DNA from 2 places in the Streptomyces sp. LaBMicrA B280 genome. Region 2 is predicted to be linked to the other one. Evidence: riboswitches for the same ligand, from Rfam matches in the RefSeq annotation. Region 2 holds a riboswitch; the other holds the start of a gene.
What was found. A riboswitch is a leader RNA that binds a small molecule or an ion and turns the genes downstream of it on or off. The one in region 2 is predicted to bind cobalamin.
Positions count from the first base shown of each region.

Region 1: linked by a shared signal. The riboswitch ahead of ACLF5H_RS06350 (cobalamin biosynthesis protein) and the one ahead of ACLF5H_RS01620 (DUF4430 domain-containing protein) in region 2 are both predicted to bind cobalamin.

Region 1 is NZ_JBMJCT010000006.1:162,953-167,270, forward strand. Features, by position in the region: gene ACLF5H_RS06345 (cobyric acid synthase) at 1-1,390, opposite strand, end outside; gene ACLF5H_RS06350 (cobalamin biosynthesis protein) at 1,387-2,340, opposite strand; cobalamin riboswitch at 2,440-2,582, opposite strand; gene ACLF5H_RS06355 (hypothetical protein) at 2,743-2,970, opposite strand; gene ACLF5H_RS06360 (inorganic phosphate transporter) at 3,002-4,270, opposite strand.
Region 2 is NZ_JBMJCT010000002.1:66,140-70,457, forward strand. Features, by position in the region: gene ACLF5H_RS01605 (FadR/GntR family transcriptional regulator) at 221-943, shown strand; gene ACLF5H_RS01610 (sterol desaturase family protein) at 940-1,773, shown strand; gene ACLF5H_RS01615 (hypothetical protein) at 1,846-2,169, shown strand; cobalamin riboswitch at 2,224-2,359, shown strand; gene ACLF5H_RS01620 (DUF4430 domain-containing protein) at 2,522-3,010, shown strand; gene ACLF5H_RS01625 (cobalamin-binding protein) at 3,023-3,943, opposite strand; gene ACLF5H_RS01630 (hypothetical protein) at 4,018-4,318, opposite strand, start outside.

The sequences.
Region 1 (4,318 bases), on a different contig from region 2:
GCTCCTCGCGCAGCGCGGCGAAAGAGGTGTCCGGCGCGGGCACGAAGCGGCGGCCCGCGGCGGCGGCCACCTCGCGCAGGAAGGCCCGCCGGAAGCCGTCCGACTCCAGTGAGCCGTGCCAGTGGGTGCCCCAGGTCTGGCCGACCCGGCAGCCGTCCAGGAAGGCTTCGCCCCCGGTGACCTCGGCGACGCCGTGGTGGATCTCGTACCCCCCGACCGGCTCGCCGAGGGCCCGGCCGGTGGGGCGGGTGAGGGTCTTCTCGCGGGCGAACCGCACCCGTACGGGCAGCAGTCCGAGGCCGGGGACAGCGCCGGCCCGCGACTCCACGTCGTCCTCGATGTGCTCGCCGAGGATCTGGAAGCCGCCGCAGATGCCGAGCACGGGCCGGTGTTCGGCGGCCCTGCGGGCGAGCGCGTCGGCGAGGCCGCGCTCGCGCAGCCACCGGAGCGCCCGGACGGTGCCCCGGGTGCCGGGGACGATCACCAGATCGGCGTCGGCCAGCTCCTCCGGGCGGTCCACGAACCGCACCACGACGCCGGGTTCGGCGGCCAGCGCGTCCACGTCGGTGAAGTTGGACATCAGCGGGATCGCGCACACGGCGACGCGCAGCACGTCGGCGCCGAGCGGGGGAGCGACGGCCGACTCCCGCACCGCGCCCCGCAGGGAGACACGCAGGCCGTCCTCCTCGTCGATCCCGAGCCCGTGCCGGAACGGCAGCACGCCGTACGCCGGCCGCCCGGTGAGGTCCTTGAGCATGTCCAGGCCCGGCTCCAGCAGCGAGACATCGCCGCGGAACTTGTTCACCAGGAATCCGGCGACCAGCTCCTGGTCCTCGGGCGAGAGCAGCGCGAGGGTGCCGAAGAAGGAGGCGAAGACGCCCCCGCGGTCGATGTCGCCGACGACGAGCACGGGCAGCCGGGCGCCGCGCGCGATGCCCATGTTGACGATGTCGGTGCGGCGCAGATTGATCTCGGCGGGGCTGCCCGCGCCCTCGCAGATCACCGCGTCGTACTGGCCGCGCAGCTCGGCCAGGCAGTCGAGGACCGTGCCGAGCAGCCGCTGCCGGCGCCCGCCGTGGTAGCCGCGCGCGCTCATCTCGCCCACCGGCTTGCCCAGCAGCACCACCTGGCTGCTCTGTTCGCCGCCGGGCTTGAGCAGCACGGGGTTCATCAGCGCGGTCGGCTCGATCCGGCACGCCTGGGCCTGCATGGCCTGGGCCCGCCCGATCTCGGCGCCCTCGCGGGTGACGAAGGAGTTGAGGGACATGTTCTGCGCCTTGAACGGCGCGACCTTCACGCCCTGGCGCACCAGCCACCGGCAGATCCCGGCCGTCACGACGCTCTTTCCGGCGTCGGAGGTGGTGCCGGCGACGAGGAGACCACCGTTCACTTCCCGCGTCCTTTCAGTCCGTTGACGAGGAGGCGGGCGCCGAGGGTGGTGCCGAGCGCGAGCAGGCCGACGCGCCGGGAGAGCCGTACGGCCCGCCCGATGTCGGTGACCCGCACGGCCCGTCCGGTGGCGCCGCCCAGCACGGGTCGGTGCTCGACGCGGCCGCCGTAGGAGAGGGTGCCGCCCAGGCGCACGCCGAGGGCTCCCGCGAAGGAGGCCTCCACGGGACCGGCGTTGGGGCTCGGATGGCGGCGGGCGTCGGCGCGCCACGCCCGTACGGCGCCGCGCGGATCGGGTCCGGCCGCGGCGGCGAGGACGGCGGTCAGCCGGGCCCCCGGCCAGCCGGCCACGTCGTCCAGGCGCGCGGACGCCCAGCCGAAGCGGCGGTGCCTGGGGGACTTGTGACCCACCATGGCGTCGAGGGTGTTGACGGCCCGGAAGCCCAGCAGTCCCGGCACTCCGGCGGCCGCGCCCCACACCAGGGCGCCGACGACCGCGTCGGAGGTGTTCTCGGCGACCGACTCGACCACGGCCCGCGCGATCCCGTCGGCGTCCAGCGCCTGCGGGTCCCGGCCGCACAGATGCGGCAGCCGGGCGCGGGCCGCCTCGATGTCCCCGGCGGTCAGGGCGGCGCCGATGGCCTCCGCCTCGCGGGCGAGGGAGGTGCCGCCGACGACGGCCCAGGCGGCCGCGGCGGTCAGGGCGACGGAGGCGGCGGGGGAGGGGCGTACGACACGGGCGGCCAGCGCGCCGAGCGCGACGGCGCCACCGGCGCACACGGTGGTGTGCAGAGCGCCCCAGCCGCGGTGGTCGTGCCACAACGCGCCCTCGACCGCGGCGGCCGCGCGCCCGAACGCGGCGACCGGATGCCCGCGGCGGGGATCGCCGAGGAGGAGGTCGCCGAGAAGTCCGGCGGCGGCGCCGTACGCGTACCTGCGATCGGCGGCCATCGGCTCAGTCGGCCGTGGTCACCGCGACAGTGGTCCTGGTACTGGTCCTTCGGCAGCCGAGCATGGCGATGTGTCCTCACTCAGGGTGTCCGCGCCCTGGTTCGACGTGATCCGGCGGCGAGAGTTCCTGGCTACCCGGGGGTTCTTCCCCGGTGACAGTGGCGGGACCGCGCCGGATTCGCACCGGCTTCCTCTTCTGCTGCCGTAAATGGCGTGGGCAGTCCACCACGCCCCCGGAACGGCCGTCAACTTGCCGTTGACCTGCGGGAGTGTGCAGATTCCCACACCACGAGGGGTGTTGCCGCGCCACGAGGGGCGGCCGGGTACGCGAGAGGCTCCCCTGCCGCGGGTGGCGCAGGGGAGCCTTCGGGAACTGCCGGGCCCCGGGACCGGGGCCCGGGCTCAGGACTTGGAGACGATCAGGAGGATGCCGTACGCCACCGCCGCCGCGCAGGCCGCGAAGCAGACGTAGGCGCCGGTGACGGCGAGCGTGGCGGAGCCGCCCTCGGCCGCGGCCTTCTCGCGCCGGGCGAGGCCGTTGACGCCGAGGGTGAACAGGACCACCAGGCCCACGGTGAACGCGAGGCTGACGCCGAAGACGGAGCCGATGGACGCCCAGTCGATCTTCATGGGGATGCTTCCTTGGTGAACGGGCTCGGGGTCAGACGGTGGCGGCCGGCGGGACCGAGGCGGCGGGGGCCGCTGCCTCGGCGGCCGGAGCCCCCGCGGGGGCCGGGATGGTGGCCGTCAGGTCCTCGGTGATCGCGCCCGTGGGCGGGGGGCTCACCGCGGCGATGGCGGTGGTCACCACGCCGGAGGGCTCCGCGGCCGGGTCGGCGATCACATTGGTGTGGTCGATGACCTCGCGCCGGGACAGCTTGTAGATCCAGGCGCTCGCGGCGACCAGGAAGACGGCGACCGCGGCGGTGCCCCCGTCACCGAGTTCGGTGACGGCCTCGGCGCCCGCGCCGACCAGCGCGGCGGCCGGCAGGGTGAGCACCCAGGCGACGGTCATCCGGGTCGCGGTGGACCAGCGGACCACACCGCCCTTGCGGCCGAGGCCCGAACCCATCACCGCGCCGGAGACGACATGGGTGGTGGAGAGGGAGAAGCCGAGGTGGGAGGAGGCCAGGATGGCGGTCGCGGCGCTGGTCTGCGCGGCGAAGCCCTGACGGGGCTCCAGATCGGTCAGGCCCGTGCCCATGGTGCGGATGATGCGCCAGCCGCCGATGTAGGTGCCGAGCGCGATGGCGAGGCCCGCGGAGAGGATCACCCAGGTGGGAGGGTTGGAGCCGGGGGCGATGGCGCCGCCCGCGATCAGCGCGAGGGTGATGACGCCCATCGTCTTCTGCGCGTCGTTGGTGCCGTGCGCGAGGGAGACCAGCGCGGCGGAGGCGACCTGGCCGACGCGGAAGCCCTTGCGGGTGGCCTCGCCCTCGGTCTTGGTGCCGGCGTTGTAGGAGAGCCGGGTGGCCACCAGGGCGGCGACACCCGCCACGACCGGTGCGGCGACCGCGGGCAGCAGCACCTTGGTGACCAGGACGCCGCCGTGCACGGCGCCGAACCCGGCGGAGGCGACGGCGGCGCCGATCAGACCGCCCATCAGGGCGTGCGAGGAACTGGAGGGCAGGCCCACCAGCCAGGTCAGCAGGTTCCAGAGGATCGCGCCGACCAGAGCGGCGAAGATGACCTCGGGGCGGATTCCGCTCTCATCGACGAGTCCCTTGGAGATCGTGTTGGCGACCTCCACGGAGAGGAAGGCGCCCACCAGGTTGAGGGTGGCGGACATGGCTACCGCGAGCTTCGGCTTCATCGCGCCTGTGGAGATGGTGGTGGCCATCGCGTTCGCGGTGTCGTGGAAACCGTTCGTGAAATCAAACGCGAGTGCGGTAACCACCACAATCGCGAGGATCAGCGAGAAGCTTTCCATTTACCCAGGCAATCATTCGAGGTCGTTGTCTGGAGGAACGTAGGCAAC
Region 2 (4,318 bases):
CCACTTCCTCCTCCGCCGTACCGCCCCCTCACGTCCAGCATGGGGCGAGACCGGGGCGCTCGCACGGCCACCAGGGCGGCGGCCGGAAGCGGCGCGCCAACGCTCCGGGGACAAGCGCCCCTTGACGGACCCGGACGAACGCCGACATATCCGCGGGCCCGCGCGGAAAGACTGGTCCAACCAGTTGACCACTGTACGAACCGCGTCCACCCTGATCGCCATGACTGAGGGACACATACGGCGCGAGGCGGTCTCCGATCAGCTCTTCGCCGTGTTGCGGGACAGGATTCTCGGCGGGGCGCTGCCGGCGGGCGGCGCGCTCACCGCCGAGCGGGAACTGGCGGCCGAGTTCGGGGTGAACCGGCACGCCGTACGGGAGGCCGTCAAACGCCTCCAGCAGGCCCGGCTGGTCGAGGTCAGCCATGGCGGCCGTACCCAGGTGCTGGACTGGCGGCGCACCGCCGGTCTGGAACTCGCCGTGGGCATCGCCGCCGCCGACAGCGGGCCCACCGTGCAGGACATCGCCCGCGACGCCCTGGAGATGCGGGCCTGCATCGGCGCGGACGCCGCCCGGCTGTGCGCGCTGCGCCGCTCCGCGCGGGCCGCCGCCGAGATCGCCGCGGCCGTCGAGGCGCACGCGCAGGCCGGGCCCGATCTGACCGAGCTGGACGAGACCTACATCGCCTGGTGGCGGCTGATCGTGGAGGGCTCCGGGAACATCGCCTATCTGCTGGCCTTCAACAGCCTGGTCGACGGACTGATCCCGGTCGCCGACGTGCCCGCCGACCTCGGCGCGGGCGAGATCCTCGACGTGGAGGCCCACCGGCGCCTCGCCGGGCACATCACGGCCCGCGAGGCGGGCGCGGCCGAGCTGCTGGCCCGCGAGCTGCTGACCCGCAGCGTGCCCGCCGCCTCCCGCGCCGGGAAGGGGGCCCGCCGATGATCCCCACCGTGGTCTACGCGATCCCGGCGTTCGTGCTGCTGGTCGTGGTGGAGGCGCTGTCGTACCGCTTCCTGCCGGATGACGAGGAGCGCGGGTACGAGCTGCGCGACACCGTCACCAGCATGTCCATGGGCGCGGGCAGCCAGGTCATCGCGGTGCCGTGGAAGGTCGCGACGATCGTGGTCTACGCCGCCGCCTACACCGCCGTTCCCTGGCATCTGCCGCCGTCCTCCGGCTGGACCTGGCTGCTGCTGTTCTTCGGCGACGACCTGGCCTACTACGCCTACCACCGGGCCCATCACCGGGTACGGGTGCTGTGGGCGAGCCATGTGGTGCACCACTCCAGCCTGCGCTACAACCTCTCCACCGCGCTGCGCCAGACCTGGACGCCGATGACCGGCCTGCCGTTCTGGCTGCCGCTGGCGCTGCTCGGCGTGCCGCCGTGGATGATCCTGGTCGAGCAGGCGGTCAGCCTCGTCTACCAGTTCTTCCTGCACACCGAGCGGGTGGACCGGCTGTGGCGCCCGGTGGAGTGGTTCTTCAACACGCCCTCGCACCACCGCGTCCACCACGGCTCCAACCAGGTCTACCTGGACCGCAATTACGGCGGCATCCTCATCGTCTGGGACCGGCTCTTCCGCACCTTCGAGCCGGAGGGGGAGCGGGTGGTGTACGGGCTGACGAAGAACATCGGCACCCACAACCTGGTGCGGGTGGCCTTCCACGAGTACGCGGCCGCCTGGCGCGACGTCCGCGCGGCGGTGCGATGGCGGGACCGGGCCGGGTATGTGTTCGGGCCGCCGGGATGGTCACCGCGCGTCAGCCGATGAGATGATGATCGTCAAGTCGAACCGGAAGCCCGGGGGGTAGAAGTGGCCGGATCGGTCCCGTGCCGTGTCGTCGTGTGCCGTGACTGCTGCTGCGGCAGCCCGAAGGTGACCGGCGTCGACCACGCGGCGCAGACCGCCCGGCTGACGGCGGAGGTGCCCACGCGCGTCTCCGACTGCCTCGACGTGTGCGACCAGGCCAACGTCATCGTCGTGCAGCCCTCCGCCACCGGCCGCGCCGCCGGTGGCCGCCCGGTCTGGCTGGGCCTGGTCAACGACCCGGAGGCGACCGAGGACGTCATCACCTGGGTGCGGTCCGGCGGGCCGGGCGTGGCACCGCTGCCGGAGATCCTCGGGCTGTACGCCTTCGCACCGCCGGGGCGCACGGCGAACCCCTGAGACCCAAGGGTCGGAGAATAAGCCGGAGTTCTGGTTCATCTTCACCAACTGCCCCTAGAATGAACACCGTTCGCACAACAACCGCATAAGTGCGTGACTGGGGGAAGCCGGTGGGAATCCGGCGCTGACCTGCAACCGTGTGCGGCCGTGGGCCGCGAGTCGGGCTGCCCGGCACGCGCTGGAACCGCTTCCCACTGTCATGGTCCGCAGCGCGAAGCCGAGAGCCATGCCCGGAGCACCGGGCCCGGCCCGTCCACCGGTCCGCGCGAGCGGAGGTGCCCGGCGCCGCCCGGGTGCGCCTCGCGCGCCCGGCGACGAGGCCGCGGGCCGCCCGCCCAGGAAGGCTCAGCTCTTGCACGGCACCTTCGCACGCCGCACCCTGATCACCGCGACCGCCCTCGGCATGGCCCTCGTCGCCGCCCCGGCGACCGCCCACGCCCGGAGCGCACCGGGCACGAACGCCCCGGTCGCGGTGACGCTCACCGTCCAGGGGCCGGACGGGATCCTCTTCAAGGGGAGGATCAGAACCCGCGGCCACGACGTCACCACCGCGACCGGCGGCACGCACACCTGCGACGGCACCAACGGCGGCGCCAACCCCTCCGCCGTGCCGACGCCCACCGCTGCCCTCGACGACGCCGCCCACCGTCGGCACTTCACCTGGGACGGCGCCTGGTACGCGTCGTTCGACGACTACTCCGTCGACACCATCAAGAACGTCAGCGGCGGCGCCTCCGCCTACTGGAACATCTCCGTCAACGGCACGCCCACCCCGGTGGGCGGCTGCCAGTTCAAGCTGAACGCCGGGGACGCCGTGGCGTTCACCTGGACCGCGTTCTGATCCCGCCCCTTCTCACCGGCCGGGGAACGGACGCGCCTCGGCCGGTGTGACCGGCTCCCCGGCCCGCACCCCGTGCAGGACATGGGCCAGCACCTCCGCCCCGCGCACCACCCGTGGCCCCGGCCGGTTGTAGTACGACGGCCCGTCCAGTACCCAGACCCGACCCGACCGTACGGCGGGCAGCTCCGCCCAGCCCGGCAGCTTCGTGAGCAACTCGGCCTCGCGCAGGGTGCGTTCGGGCGGGAAGCCGCACGGCAGGACGAGCAGTACGTCGGGCCGTGCGGCGCGCACCGCCGACCAGGGCACCGGCTCGGTGTGCGCGCCGGGCGCGGCGAGGAGCGGTTCGCCCCCGGCGGCCGTGATCTGCTCCGGCACCCAGTGTCCGGCGGGCCACAGCGGGTCCAGCCATTCGATCGCCGCCACCCGGGGCCGGTCCAGACCGGCGACCGCGCCGCGCAACCGGTCCAGCCGGGCCCGCAGTTCGGCCCGGCGGCGCAGCGCGCGCTCGCGCACGTCCAGCAGTTCACCGACGGTGACCAGGCAGTCCAGCACGTCGTCCAGGGTGCGCGGCTCCAGGCTGAGCACCCGGGTGTCCGCGTCGAGCAGCCGCACGGCCCGGCTCACCCGCTCGTACGACACCGCGCACACGGCGCACAGGTCCTGGGTGAGCACCACATCGGGCCGCAGCGCCGCCAGCGCCTCGGTGTCGAGCGTGTACAGCGACGACCCCGAGTGCGCCGACCCGCCGACGGCGGCGGAGATCTCCCGGCTGGTCAGCACGTCCTGGTCCAGCTCCGCCCCGGTCACCACCGGCACCGACGCCACCTCCCGGGGCGGCCAGTCGCATTCGTGGGTACGCCCGACCAGGCTCGCGGAGAGGCCGAGCGCGGCGACGATGTCGGTCGCGGCGGGGAGAAGGGAGACGATCCGCATGCCCTGAGCCTATGCCGGGAGCGCACGCCCGGGGCCGCGGCTGCGCCGCCCGCTCTCCCCGGCTCGGCCCCCCGTCACGCCCCCCAGCGCACCGCGATCGTGTCGCCGACGCCGATGGCCGTCTCACGGGTGGCGGTGGCGAAGGCCGAGCCGTCGACGCTGACCTTCCAGGTGCCGGAGCCGCTGTTCGCCTTGCCGTTGAGGGTGGTGACGGCGCCGGTGCCGGAGGCCGGGGTGATGTCCGTGACACAGCCGGACGGGGTGGCCGCGCTCTTGGCGGCGTCGAGGACGGCGCCCAGCGTGGTCGTGGTGCCGGTCGGCGTGAGCGCCACGGAGCACACCTTCAGGCTGCCCGCCCCGTCGTCCACGCTGAGC